Regions from separate parts of the Oikeobacillus pervagus genome, predicted to be linked through region 2. Evidence: a T-box and tRNA genes for the amino acid it is inferred to sense, from the RefSeq annotation. Region 2 holds a T-box; the other holds one or more tRNA genes.

Region 1 (7,271 bases), on a different contig from region 2:
GACAAGCTAATTTTCTTTCCCAATTTTTTAATCGAAGTGGTTATCAAACCGTTAGTCTACATTCAAAGCAACAAGATATAGGAAGAAAGGAGGCAATCAATCAATTAGAAGAGAAGAAACTGGATGCGATTTTCACCGTTGATTTATTTAATGAAGGGATTGATATCCCATCTGTTGATACGATTTTGTTTGCACGCCCAACAGAGTCTTTAACTGTTTTTACCCAGCAAATTGGAAGGGGATTGCGACTTCATTCTTCCAAAAGTCATTGTGTAATTATCGATTTAATTGGGAACTACCGTAACGCCGATATAAAGCTATCCCTATTTCAGGTTGAGTTGAAAAAAACAAAGAACAGAAAAATTGCTCCTGTCATTCCTGAAAGTTGTGAATTCAATTTAGACATACAATCTATTAATTTATTGGAAGAACTACGTAAAAAGCGGCAACCACGTAAAGAAAAGCTGAAAAATGCTTATATGCAATTAAAAGAAGAGTTGGGGCGACGTCCTACATATCAAGAATTATTTTTAAATGGAACTATCGAAGTGATTCAATATTATAAAGAATTTAAATCCTATTTTGCTTTTTTACATTGGGCGGAAGAATTAACTGAAAAGGAAATAGAACTATATATCCGTTATGAAAATTGGCTAAAAGAGATCGAAAAAACAGGCATGCAAAAAAGTTATAAAATGATTGTATTGCTTGGAATGCTAAAAAAGGGGAAACATAATTGGTATCGATCCACAACACCTGAGGAAATAGCCCCATTTTTTCATCATTATTTGATGGAGAAAGAGTATCGAAAGCGAATCGATTTTTCAGATAAATCCTCTCGTACATTATGGAAGTATGAGGAAAAGAAAGTAGCCAATTTAATCGCCAAAATGCCGATGTCTAAATGGAGTGGATCTTCCCAAGGGATGATATCTTTTGAAAAAAATATTTTCAAGCTCAATTTTGATGTACTAAACGAAGACGAGGACATCCTTTTTCATTGGACGAGGGAAGTATGTGAAAAACGACTGATGGAGTATTTCGCTAGGAAAGGGGAATGATAATGCCATGCAATCTTGTCATTTTTGTAATCAAGAACAATTAATCATTTTATTAGAAAACCAATGGGCTTTAGCTTTTTTTGATCGGTTTCCTGTGAGTCGTGGTCATCTTCTAATTATCCCCAAACGTCATGTAAGTGATTTTTTTGATACAACATTAGAGGAACGGATGGCAATGAATGACTTAATGGAGAAGGGGAAGAAGCTCTTAGATCAAAAGTATGAACCGCACGGCTATAATATTGGAATCAACTGTGGGGGAGCGGCTGGGCAAACGATTTTTCATGTTCATCTTCATTTGATTCCAAGATACGACGGTGATATGTTGGATCCTAGTGGAGGGGTTCGGGGCGTAATACCTTGGAAGCAGAAATATAAATAGGGCGAATTTGGAAATTTCGTATTAAAAATGAGAGAGAGATAGATTCAGATAACAGTCGAGTTGAGTTGATGTTTCTATTTCGGTTGTTTAGATAAGCGGCTAGAACCTCTCTCATTTTAATGGGAGGATATTTCACCCGAGTAGTGAAAGTATACATACCCGAGTGAATGGTTGGGTTATTCGATGGCGTTTTCGACATCATAATCCGCTAGGTCAATCTCCATTTCCCTATCTAATGCTAGTTTTGCCAGTTCCGATCCAAGATAAGGGCCCACTGTAAGGCCAGAAGCTCCAAGGCCATTTGCCACGAGGATCTCATTATATTGGGGGATTGGTCCAATAATCGGGAGAAACCCTGGGGTAAATGGTCGGAATCCGACTCGTACTTCAAGGACGGTGCTATCTGCTAATCCAGGTGCGTAATGTAATGCCTTTCCCAAGACTTCATGAATTCCACTAGCGGTCATGCGGTGATCGAAACCTACATTATTTTCATGAGTGGCCCCAGCGATAATCCGATCTTGGAATGCTAATATGTATTGATCACTTGGTGGCATGACCACTGGCCATGTATCTGTTTTCGTATGGGGGAGATGTAAATGGACAATTTGGGCTTTTTGAAAATAAACATTAAATTGGATCCCAAGAGGCTTTAACAACTCGTCTGCCCAAGCTCCAGCTGTTATGATTATTTTTTCTGGAATAATTTCATGTTCATTCACTTGAACACTTGTTTTTTGTCTATCATGATGTAGTAATTTCGCATCCCCCTGTATGAAAGTAGCCCCATATCGTTTAGCAGATCGTATTAACGCATCTCGTAATGCTCGACCATCTACACGAGCAGCCCCACTGACAAAAACAGAACCAAGGCCCTCTAGTAGGGGAGGGAATCTTTTTTTGGTTTCCTCAGGTGTGAGGATTTTTACTTCGCCGATTTCAGGAGCTTCTTCCCGGCGCTTTAATGCCCGTTCTTTCATTGCTAGTAATTTTTCATGGTCATGATGGAGACTGATGGCTCCGACTCGGGCATATCCCGTGTGTTCTTCTCCGTCTTTTTGAAGATCTGTCATTAATTCAGGATAGTAACGCGCCCCATTTTTGGCGAGTCTATACCATGCTTTGTTACGACGTTGTGAAAGCCAAGGGCAAACAATCCCTGCTGCTGCATCTGTTGCTTGTCCTTTGTCTTTACGATCCATGATCACGACTTCTTCCCCGGCCTTTGCTAGATGATAGGCAGTAGATGCCCCAAGAATCCCAGCGCCAATGACACAATATTTTTTCTTCATTTATACAGACCCTTTCTTATATGTTGAATTCTTATGGAGTCCATTTTACCCGAAAAGTCGGAATGATGGGTAGAATCGTACCGAAAAGGGCGATGTCCCCCAAAAATAAGGACATCGCCATCTAATTTTTTAACGATCTTGTGTGTATTGGTCAATTTGGAATAGTGCTTAGAACAACATAAAGACTGGCATCTTCTTTCCCGTCATTTTTGAAAGAAAGTTCTTGCTCACTTGTGCAAATGAGCGAATCTAATTCTGATGCCTTGATCTGTTTGCCATCGATTGTAAATGTTCCCTCGCCAGTTAACACGAGTAAATGAACATTACTGTTTGGGTGTTTATGTGCAGGTAACTCTTGTCCGGGCTTGAAATTCAGGACAAATGTCGTGCTGGGTCCTTCTTTAAAAATGATTCGTTTCGTAAATCTTTCATTATGATACTCCATGAACTGTTTTACATTCTGTATGTTCATCTTTATTTCTCCACCTTTCATCCTGTATATATGTAGCATACATACTATTTACCATGATATGCAAATGGTAGGAACTTGTGGTCGTTTTTGGGAAACACGAGGGAATGAAGTTGAAACCATTAAGGGGAAAGGATCCTAGCTAGATTTGTTTATTATAGCGAGGAAAAACAGACACATCTAAAAACATAGATCCCACGCGATCACCCGACTTCAATGATTCAAGATATTTGTGTTCGTTAACGTGACAAAATCTAGCGAGGCTTCATTCGTCGTAGAATGAAGCCTGATTTTTCAGCGTTTTAACCTGAATAAATAATATAAAAACCAAACGGCATGATTTTGTTCATCAGCGGCTGCTCTTTGAATGATTTGTTTCATTTTTTGATCGGATACCATTTCAGCTAGATCTAGATAGAAATCAACCGTTTCTTGCTCGTCTTTTACACTGAAATGAAGTCCTTCCCGATAAGTGGTCGGACAACGTTCTGTCATTTGTGGAGTAGGTTTTCGTCCGGTTAAGGTAGTATACATTTGAGTGAATTGTCGTAGATGACGTATTTCATCTTGTTTAATTTCGATAATTTGATTTCTCTCTTCCGGATTTGGGGCCATATTGGCGATTTTTCCATAGCATTGAATGGCTGTATATTCTCCATTAATGGCTTTTTGAAAAAGACTCACAATATCATGGGTCTTTCGATCATATGAATAGTCATAAAAATTAATTGGGGCTTCATTAGGGGCATTGAAATATTGATAATAGGGATCCATCTACTTTTAAACCTCCTCAAGGGTTCCTCGTTGATATGATATGAAAAACAGTAAGAAAAGTGCTTGTGTAAACGATCCATAAGCAAATCTATATGTGAAAAACAAATCTTTTCTTTTAATCTTTCATTCATTTTCATAAGGTTTCATCCTAGTGTAAAAAAATATTTCATAAATGCTTGACTATTACTTTTATTCCTGATAATATATAAAACGTCGCAACAAGATAAAATAAGTAATAAAAGGTTATATTGGAAAGGATTTATTTCCGATTTAAAGAATTGATTTACTTTATTTTGAGAATGGAGGATTAGCTCAGCTGGGAGAGCACTTGCCTTACAAGCAAGGGGTCGGCGGTTCGATCCCGTCATCCTCCACCATAAGTGTAATGATTATGATAAAATGAGCCATTAGCTCAGTTGGTAGAGCATCTGACTTTTAATCAGAGGGTCGAAGGTTCGAGTCCTTCATGGCTCACCATTTGCCGGGGTGGCGGAACTGGCAGACGCACAGGACTTAAAATCCTGCGGTAGGTGACTACCGTACCGGTTCGATTCCGGTTCTCGGCACCACTTGCGCCCGTAGCTCAATTGGATAGAGCGTTTGACTACGGATCAAAAGGTTAGGGGTTCGACTCCTCTCGGGCGCGTTATCTATATTTCCATTTTGGGGCCTTAGCTCAGCTGGGAGAGCGCCTGCTTTGCACGCAGGAGGTCAGCGGTTCGATCCCGCTAGGCTCCACCAATATTGAACGATATAATGGCGGCGTAGCTCAGCTGGCTAGAGCGTACGGTTCATACCCGTGAGGTCGTGGGTTCGATTCCCTCCGCCGCTATGATCTTTACTTTTATGGAGGAATACCCAAGTCCGGCTGAAGGGATCGGTCTTGAAAACCGACAGGCGGGTTAAACCGCGCGGGGGTTCGAATCCCTCTTCCTCCGCCATCATGGTATACACTGGCTCAGTAGCTCAGTCGGTAGAGCAAAGGACTGAAAATCCTTGTGTCGGCGGTTCGATTCCGTCCTGAGCCACCATATTTCATCTTAATCTACTAAAAAAAATTTTGTTTGATCTGTAAGACGTTCAGAATATTTATCTTATTTCATTCATATAATGGAGGGGTAGCGAAGTGGCTAAACGCGGCGGACTGTAAATCCGCTCCCTATGGGTTCGGCAGTTCGAATCTGCCCCCCTCCACCATTTAGGGGCATAGTTTAACGGTAGAACAGAGGTCTCCAAAACCTCCAGTGTGGGTTCGATTCCTACTGCCCCTGTAATGACTTACATATTATTGGGCTATAGCCAAGTGGTAAGGCAACGGACTTTGACTCCGTCATTCGTAGGTTCGAATCCTGCTAGCCCAGTTCTTGTTGGCGGCATAGCCAAGTGGTAAGGCAGAGGTCTGCAAAACCTTTATCACCGGTTCAAATCCGGTTGCCGCCTCCAATTTAAGCGGGTGTAGTTTAGTGGTAAAACTACAGCCTTCCAAGCTGTTGTCGTGGGTTCGATTCCCATCACCCGCTCCAAAATTTCATCATTAGATGATGATTCCGCAGTAGCTCAGTGGTAGAGCTATCGGCTGTTAACCGATCGGTCGTAGGTTCGAATCCTACCTGCGGAGCCAAATAAATGGCCCGTTGGTCAAGCGGTTAAGACACCGCCCTTTCACGGCGGTAACACGGGTTCGAATCCCGTACGGGTCATAGAAAAAAACCACAAAATGGAGATTTCCATTTTGTGGTTTTTTTGTATTTAATCTAGTATACTAACTAAATAAGTTTCTTTATTTACCAATAGATTAATGACCAGTGGCGAATTGATTTTGCTTTAAGAAAATTCCACAATAGAGGGGTTAAAGGAGGTGCGGGAGTGGGGTTGTTTTTTTGGCCATTTATGATAGCTTCCATTATATTTTCGTTTATCGCTTTAATTTTAAAAAGGCCGATATTTCTAGTGATTTCTTGCTTACTAGTCACTCCATTATCACTCTACTTAACTGCAACGCCACATTTTGAATGGTGGGGGGTGATCTTCCCATTCTTTTACCTCGGGGCCGCTTTATCCCTAAGCAAAAATATGAGATGGCTATCGGTGGTGTTGATTTCTCCAAATTAATCTAGTATACTAACTAAATAAGTTTCTTTATTTACCAATAGATTAATGACCAGTGGCGAATTGATTTTGCTTTAAGAAAATTCCACAATAGAGGGGTTAAAGGAGGTGCGGGAGTGGGGTTGTTTTTTTGGCCATTTATGATAGCTTCCATTATATTTTCGTTTATCGCTTTAATTTTAAAAAGGCCGATATTTCTAGTGATTTCTTGCTTACTAGTCACTCCATTATCACTCTACTTAACTGCAACGCCACATTTTGAATGGTGGGGGGTGATCTTCCCATTCTTTTACCTCGGGGCCGCTTTATCCCTAAGCAAAAATATAAGATGGCTATCGGTGGTGTTGATTTCTCCAAATATTTTACTAATTGGATGGATGGGATACGTGATAATTCATCCATAGTGAATGAAACTAAACCCATCCAAAATCGCATGTTTTCTTTAATAAGATGGACGGGATGATCCTAAAAAAGGGGGGATTTAATTGAAGCTTCGCGAAGATTTGCTTCAAATAGTTGGAGAAGAGAGTAGAATTTCGACGAATGAAATGGTTTTAATTCAGCATGGTCATGGAATATCTTATCATCCAGGAAAATTGCCGGATGTTGTTGTTTTTCCAGTTGATAAAGAAGAGGTAAGACGAATTGTTCGCTATGCCAATGTCTACAGATATTTGTGTCCCCATTTCAAAATTGCCTGAAGCTATAACCAATACTAGAAAACTAGCAGATCAGTATAAAATTGATGCGGCCATTTTTGGTCATGTTGGCGATGGAAATGATCATAGTATCCTGCCGATGGATGTAGATGACCAGAAAGAAATGGAAAAAGTTCAACAACTACATGATGAAATGGTCCATTTTGCTTTAGCACATGACGGGACTTGTACAGGGGAGCATGGAATCGGTATTGGAAAGAGAAAGTATTTATATAAAGAACACCTAACAAGCATCCCAATGATGAAAGCTATCAAGCATTCTTTTGATCCTAATGGATCTTGAATCCTGGTAAACTCTTTTTTGATGAATAGAATCAAGGTTCTTGCAGAATCTATGAGAAAGAGGAGCCTTCTAACAAAGGTTCCTCTTTTTGCTTCTTCGCTGTTTAAAGTGTCATAGTAGTGTCCATACTGAATTCTAAACTAATAGAATTCAGGTGATGGAATATGTTAATAGAAGTTCAG
Region 2 (7,271 bases):
CCGAATTTTAAATGTCCACGTTTTACCATCTTTACTAACTTCCGGTTCACCTTCAGCCATTCCTTCTACTGCTTTGTCATTTTCATCTAGACGGTATAAACCTTCCATTGTGTTGTTAAGTGTGTTGAAAGAAACAGCATCTGTTGCTAATGCTGAGTCCATTGAAGGGATATCTTGCGTTTCTGTTAGATTTAATACATTGTCTTTTTTTGTATTGTCTCCGCCGCTTTTACCGCTCTTTTCCTTATCTCCACCACAGGCAGCTAGAAAAGTGCTCATCGCAAGCAAAAGAACAAGGAAAAGTGATAGTCTTTTCTTCATACTGAACTTAACCCCCTTGCATTAATATAAATCTTCTATATTTTTCAGAAGATTTGTTATTATTATAAACTATTTTAACTTTTTTTCAATAATTACTTTACAGTTTGTTTATAATTTTGGGACAATTTTTTAATATATATTTAATATCCATTTCACCATTCCAATTTATTTACTTCCCTACCACTTCAATGTATTAAAGTAGAAATTTGAGAGAAAATTCCTTTAATATTTAATAAACAGAATATTATATCTTAATAAAACAAAATGTATTTTTATAAAAAAATGTTTTATCAGAATAATAAAAACCCATATATTCTCTCACAATGAATACATATTCATTCTATTAAAATAATTCAATGATTGAATATTTAATCCTATTTCGATATACTTGGAAATACATTACTAAAGATGGTGAAAAAACACATGAAAAAAGGAGTCCTATCTGTTAGTTTTATTGGTTTTATCATCATTATTTCATCTGCAAGTGCGTGGTTTAAAAAAGGGGATTTTTTCTTACAGTTCCTGAATACATCTTTTTCTATTAGTCTAATTTTATTCATCATTGGAGCGGGTTTATTCGTTTTCGAAAGAGGGTTTTTTAACGGTGTTATCTATGGAGTGAAAAGTTTGCGGAAAACTACTGAAAAAGGAAAATTCGTATCGAAATTTGATCAACTAGATGATACGAATGGGATTTCTAAAGATTTGCCAAAGAAGAGATCTTATATCATTACATTCCCACTCCTATTATCCGGTAGTCTTTTTATCATAATTGACACCGTTTTGGCTTATTCCCTCTTTTCTTGATTGTCACATTTTTTTTGTTTATAATCAAAGACATATAATAAAGCTGTGAGAAAGAGTAGTACGTACGGAATTGGTTTCTTAGAGAGTTTGTGGTGGGTGTAAACAAACAACCATCTGTTCGGAATGGACTTTTGAGCTCCGATTGTGAAATGATGAGTAACATTCGGCGTCTAATCGGGCGTTAACCGACCCCATGAATATTCATGGGAGAAAGTGGCTTAATGAATCAAGCACTTAGGGTGGCACCGCGGATAACCATTCGTCCCTAGTTTTTTTGGGGGATGGGTGGTTTTTTTATTTTGTCCTCTCTTCTCTTTCTCCCGCCTTAACGGGCAGTAAAACCTCCACCTTAAAAGGGTTTGGAAACAAATAAGATAGGTGGAGGATTATTGCACTGCCCCTAAAGGACTGATTAGTTCAACTCACATTCAGTGGGGATGAAGAAACCCCCTACTGAATGAAGTTTTAATTTATTCAAATACGAGGAGTGAAGGTAATGAAAACGATTTTTTCAGGAATTCAACCGAGTGGAATGATTACCCTCGGAAATTACATTGGGGCTTTGAAACAATTTGTAGAACTTCAGGATGAATTTAATTGTTTTTTCTGTATTGTGGACGAACATGCGATTACCGTTCCACAGGATCGTTTAGTATTACGTAATAATATACGTAACTTAGCGGCTTTATATATCGCTGTCGGTCTCGATCCTGAAAAAGCGACTTTGTTTATCCAATCAGAAGTACCAGCCCATGCACAAGCTGGATGGATGATGACATGTATTTCTTATATTGGCGAATTAGAAAGAATGACTCAGTTTAAAGATAAATCCTCAGGTAAAGATGTCGTTACGGCTGGATTGCTGACATATCCACCATTAATGGCTGCTGATATCCTTCTTTACAGTGCCGATTTGGTTCCTGTAGGAGAAGACCAAAAACAACACCTAGAATTAACACGAGATCTTGCCGAACGATTTAATAAAAAATATAATGATATTTTCACGATTCCTGATGTTCGTTTACCTAAAGTTGGTGCGCGCATCATGAGTTTACAAGATCCTTCAAAAAAAATGAGTAAATCTGATCCAAACTTGAAAGGTTTTATTTCGATCTTGGACGAGCCAAAACAAATCGAGAAAAAAATTAAAAGTGCTGTAACTGATTCAGAGGGTATTGTGAAATATGATAAAGAAAACAAACCAGGTGTCTCAAATTTACTATCCATCTATTCTATTCTTGGTAATATTTCCATTGAAGATCTGGAACAAAAATATGAAGGAAAAGGATACGGTGAATTTAAAAGTGATCTAGCTCAAGTTGTCATTGATCATTTAACACCGATTCAAAAGCGTTTTAAAGAATTAGTTGATTCTGAGGAACTTGATGAGATATTAGACCGTGGAGCAGAAAAAGCAAATCACGTGGCTTCTAAAATGGTCAAAAAAATGGAGAACGCAATGGGATTAGGAAGAAAAAGATAAAGATAAAAGCTTGGTTCAATGACCAAGCTTTTTCTAATTTACCTTTGAGCCATGTTCCATTTCCCAAAGTTTTTCAAAGAAAGGTTGTCCTTTTATTAGGTTTTCGCATAATTGACTGTGCTTACTTGTCCAGCCTTCTTTTATTTCTTCATATAAGGAATCCCAAACTTCCTCAAATGACATGATTTGAATTTGTTCATATCGTTCCGGACACCACTCCGTATACCAATAACGTACTTCAGGAGTGTTTTTTGAATTATATAATTGATCTAAAGCCATGAATAACAGTTGTTTCAATTGTCTTTCTTTTCTCGTTAACCCATTCATTAATTCTGGATTTGGAGACAAGATATGATATTCCTTGCTGCTCTCTTTCTCCTCCCACTCATAATGTGTAGGCTTATGGTTTTCAACCATCTCATAGACAAGTTGCTCTTGACGCGGAATTAATCTACTTTTCCGTATAGGAATTGAATATCCCATCGTATCCACTGCTAATATCCCTATACCGTCAGTTACTACGAAGCAATAATCTTGTTGAATTCTTTCATGATTTTTTCTTGAATAGGCCTTTTGATATACATCATTTAATAATTGTCTTGGTAATTCTGCAATATCATTTTCAATATAATGATAAAGTACTTTGTCTACTTTTATCACTGGAACCTGGTCAAGTAATTCGATCACATCTTCTTTACGCCATTCGTGAAAATGACACACATTATATCCATTTTCTTCCCCTTCAAACCAATTTACCCAAACATCATGAAGATACAACATTTTTGACCCCCTCACAAGTTTCCTATTTGTCTGTCATTATGGACAAAATAGATACAATTTATTCCTAAAACGGAATAGATTGAAAAAATGTGAGGTGTTTTTTTCGCTAATTTTTCTTATTTCTACTTGGAAAATAAATAGCAATCGCGATCAATAATAATCCAACAATAAATAAATAACATTCCATTCTAGTCATAAGAAATTGTGTATATTCCTTGTAACTATACCCAGTCGTTAATAAATTCAAATACATAATCATACTAACCCCACCTGAGATCGTAAACCCGAATCCAACTAGTAAGCAGAACATTCGATACATTTTCTTTTCCACCTTTAATGCAAATCGATTTGCCATATCACTTTCACCACCACACTTGTCCAGGGTTTTACTACATACTTATGTAAGCAGCTAATAGAAAAAGAACAAAGAAATCCACCATCTGCTAATGGCGGATTCATTCTACATTCTTAAAAGCATTGTTCAATTTCAAACTGTGAAGAAGGGGTTGATAATTTCTCAATCGTATGAAACTTTCTTTCTTCACTCATATGTTTTATCACATAATATCCAATCGCATACCCCATAAATTTAGGATAAAACTTGCGACCAAATAATAAATCATCATGTAATGGATCAGATTTTTTAACATGTAAATGGTTTTTCATATACTTTTCCCAAAAATAATGAATTTGGTCTTTCGAATATTTCATACTATAATCAGATACATATTGTTCTCCGCAATATTCACTTACTGCAAGTTCTGCTAAACCCTCCAAAATAAGGGAGTCTCTTAACACCCATTGATCCGTCGTGTCCTTTAACTTATTCAGTCTATTAATATGATGATATTCATGGACAAATAATGCTTCCCATTCTTTTTGATGATCCTCGATTGGACTTAAAAAAAAATACATTTCATCAGGAAACGTCACTCCAGATTTATCTTCTAACAAAAAAGATCTCCTGGACTGGAGAGGGAAAATATAAATATTCTTCTTACATCCATCCCATAACGACTGATACTTTTGCTCATATTCCTCAATTAATTCCCACGCATGTAATTCCTTTAATTTCATATAATCTGTCTCAGCCTTTTTCGATGGACGATACATGCCAAAAAATTGCAAATAACGATAAAAATGTTGTGCATCCTTTCTATTCAACAATTTTTCAAGTAATGTAATAGGTTGATCAAACCATTGATCTAAATACTTTTTTGTATCAATGACTGTCATTCATTTCCTAACCCCTTTCTGATTTAACATGATTCAATGATCAATATATTCGGATCAGTTGAAATATGATCACTTTTAAGAAGGGAAAGGACTACAAAAGAGTGAAGGGATTGTCCCTTCACTCTTTTTATTGATCATATTTACGAAAAACAACGGTAGCATTATGGCCGCCAAAACCAAGTGAGTTACTCATTGCAATTCGAACTTGTTGTTCTCTTGCTTTATTTGCTACATAGTCAAGATCACAATCTGGGTCTGGATTTTGGAGATTGATGGTTGGCGGGATGATATTATTTTGGATCGCTAAAACGGAAAAAATCGCTTCAAGCCCACCAGCAGCTCCTAATAAATGGCCAGTCATTGATTTTGTCGAACTAACAGCAAGCTTATAAGAATGTTCACCGAATACTTCTTTAATTGCCATCGTTTCGTATTTATCATTGTACTGTGTACTTGTTCCATGGGCATTGATATAATCCATCTCTTCTGGTTGGATATTCCCATCGTCAATCGCCATCTTCATCGCTCTTGCTCCACCTTCTCCGCCTGGTGCAGGTGCTGTGATATGATAAGCATCTCCTGTTGCGCCATATCCGACAATTTCTGCATAAATCTTTGCACCGCGTGAAATAGCATGATCTAATTCTTCAAGGACGATAATACCGGCACCTTCGCCCATAATAAATCCATCCCGGTCTTTATCAAACGGTCTACTTGCCGTAGCTGGGTCAGGATTCGTAGATAATGCTGTATTAGAGCAAAAGCCTGCCATTGACATTCTCGTAATCGGTGCTTCACTTCCACCTGTAATCATCGCATCGGCATCTCCACGTTGGATCACTTTAAAAGCATCTCCAATTGAATTCGTTCCAGTTGCACATGCTGTAACTGTACATGAATTAAATCCTTTTGCACCTAATGTAATCGACACCTGTCCTGTTGCCATATCAGGAATCATCATCGGTACAAAAAATGGACTCACTCTGCGGTATCCACGGTTTAAAAAGGTTTCAAATTGGTTTTCAAATGTTTCCATTCCACCAATTCCAGATCCAATCCAAACTCCGATGCGATGAGCATTACTCTCATCAATCGTTAATTTTGCATCTTCAACGGCCATTAAGGAAGCCGCTACAGCAAATTGTGTAAATCTGTCCATCTTTCTTGCGTCTTTTCTTTCAATATATTCTTCAGGGTCAAAATCCGTAATTTCCGCAGCAACTTTTGCTGGGTAATCATCTGGATTCACTCGAGTAAGTGGTTTAATCCCACATACTCCATTTAAAGCATTCTCCCATGTAGTAGTTACATTCTTTCCTAAAGGCGATACAGTACCTAATCCTGTTACTACAACTCTTCTTTTTTCCATTTTTTTGGCTCCTTTAAAATTTGTAAGAAGATTAGTTTCTTTTTAGCCGCTTTCGAGCGAATTTTAACGGCCCCACTTCATAATCACTGATCCCCAAGTGAGACCTCCACCAAATCCAACCATCACAACTACATCATCATCCTTCACTTTACCATTTTGGATCTCTTCTACCAAAGAAATCGGAATGGAAGCAGCGGATGTATTTCCAAAACGATTAACTGTTTTTGACATTTTTTCTTCCGGTAAATTTAATCGTTGACGAGATGATTCCATAATTCGAATATTGGCTTGATGAGGAATGAGAAAGTCTACATCATCTTTAGAAAGACCTGCTTTTTCAATGACGCGTACAGAAGCTTCTCCCATTTGACGTACGGCGAATTTAAATACTTCGCGACCATTCATTTGAATGAACTCATCAAAGTATAAATGTTTTCCGCCAGAACCATCTGCACCTAATTCAAATGCGAGAATTCCTCTTCCTTCTGAAACAGGTCCTACAATTGCAGCCCCTGCCCCGTCTCCAAACAATACAGCCGTATTTCGATCATTCCAATCAGTAATTTTTGATAGTTTCTCAACGCCTACCACTAAGACATATTTATAGGTTTCGGTCATAATGAATTGTTTTGCAGTTGCTAGACCGTACATAAAGCCAGAACATGCCGCACTAATATCCATGGCTGCCGCATTTTTCGCCCCTAATCGATCTTGAATCATACAAGACACGGAAGGAAATGATTGATCCGGGGTTACAGTAGCAACAAGGATTAAATCAATTTCTTCAGGTTTAATTCCTGAGTCCTCTATTGCCTTTTTTGCCGCTTCAAATGCCATGTCTGAAGTATCAATCTCATCTCCAGCAATACGACGTTCTTCAATCCCTGTTCTAGTGCGAATCCATTCATCTGTTGTGTCCATTCTTTTTTCTAAATCCGCATTTGTTACAACCGTTTCTGGGACAAAGCGACCCATTCCAATTATTCCTGCATTCATACAGGTATCCCTTCTTTCTTTTAATAATGGCGAACTTGCGCAAAAATCATGGAAAATCCAGAAGAAAGCCCGAACATTATTCAATTGCTTTCTTCTAAGGTCTTATAAAGAATTATAAATGAAATTTTCCCATATCTTAATTAAAATACTATTAGAAAGTAGTTATATCAATTATTATGACTTGGTACTAATTTTATCGAAGTTTTGATGATAATGCAATGAATTCTTTTCTATTTTCGTTCCATCCGTGAGATAAAAAAATTTTTTTCTATTTGGTTA

What was found. The T-box of region 2 lies ahead of trpS (tryptophan--tRNA ligase). A T-box ahead of a tRNA ligase gene usually reads a tRNA of that ligase, here a tRNA-Trp.
Region 1: it has a tRNA-Trp gene. The T-box ahead of trpS (tryptophan--tRNA ligase) is inferred to sense a tRNA for this amino acid. The anticodon was not compared.

What each region holds. Positions count from the first base shown of each region.
Region 1 covers NZ_JAUSUC010000036.1:24,703-31,973, forward strand. Annotated here, with positions in the region: gene J2S13_RS12585 (DEAD/DEAH box helicase family protein) at 1-1,061, shown strand, start outside; gene J2S13_RS12590 (HIT family protein) at 1,069-1,443, shown strand; gene J2S13_RS12595 (NAD(P)/FAD-dependent oxidoreductase) at 1,620-2,735, opposite strand; gene J2S13_RS12600 (cupin domain-containing protein) at 2,887-3,207, opposite strand; gene J2S13_RS12605 (ferritin-like domain-containing protein) at 3,499-3,978, opposite strand; tRNA gene J2S13_RS12610 (tRNA-Val) at 4,280-4,355, shown strand; tRNA gene J2S13_RS12615 (tRNA-Lys) at 4,380-4,455, shown strand; tRNA gene J2S13_RS12620 (tRNA-Leu) at 4,459-4,547, shown strand; tRNA gene J2S13_RS12625 (tRNA-Arg) at 4,551-4,624, shown strand; tRNA gene J2S13_RS12630 (tRNA-Ala) at 4,644-4,719, shown strand; tRNA gene J2S13_RS12635 (tRNA-Met) at 4,737-4,810, shown strand; tRNA gene J2S13_RS12640 (tRNA-Ser) at 4,827-4,919, shown strand; tRNA gene J2S13_RS12645 (tRNA-Phe) at 4,934-5,009, shown strand; tRNA gene J2S13_RS12650 (tRNA-Tyr) at 5,091-5,175, shown strand; tRNA gene J2S13_RS12655 (tRNA-Trp) at 5,179-5,249, shown strand; tRNA gene J2S13_RS12660 (tRNA-Gln) at 5,268-5,339, shown strand; tRNA gene J2S13_RS12665 (tRNA-Cys) at 5,348-5,421, shown strand; tRNA gene J2S13_RS12670 (tRNA-Gly) at 5,428-5,501, shown strand; tRNA gene J2S13_RS12675 (tRNA-Asn) at 5,525-5,599, shown strand; tRNA gene J2S13_RS12680 (tRNA-Glu) at 5,607-5,678, shown strand; gene J2S13_RS12685 (hypothetical protein) at 6,573-6,788, shown strand; gene J2S13_RS12690 (FAD-linked oxidase C-terminal domain-containing protein) at 6,742-7,089, shown strand.
Region 2 covers NZ_JAUSUC010000024.1:36,455-43,725, forward strand. Annotated here, with positions in the region: gene J2S13_RS10270 (peptide ABC transporter substrate-binding protein) at 1-321, opposite strand, end outside; gene J2S13_RS10275 (DUF3899 domain-containing protein) at 745-1,128, shown strand; T-box leader at 1,165-1,398, shown strand; gene trpS (tryptophan--tRNA ligase) at 1,625-2,611, shown strand; gene J2S13_RS10285 (YjbA family protein) at 2,645-3,391, opposite strand; gene J2S13_RS10290 (YuzI family membrane protein) at 3,498-3,746, opposite strand; gene J2S13_RS10295 (DUF2268 domain-containing putative Zn-dependent protease) at 3,860-4,627, opposite strand; gene fabF (beta-ketoacyl-ACP synthase II) at 4,755-5,996, opposite strand; gene J2S13_RS10305 (beta-ketoacyl-ACP synthase III) at 6,060-6,992, opposite strand.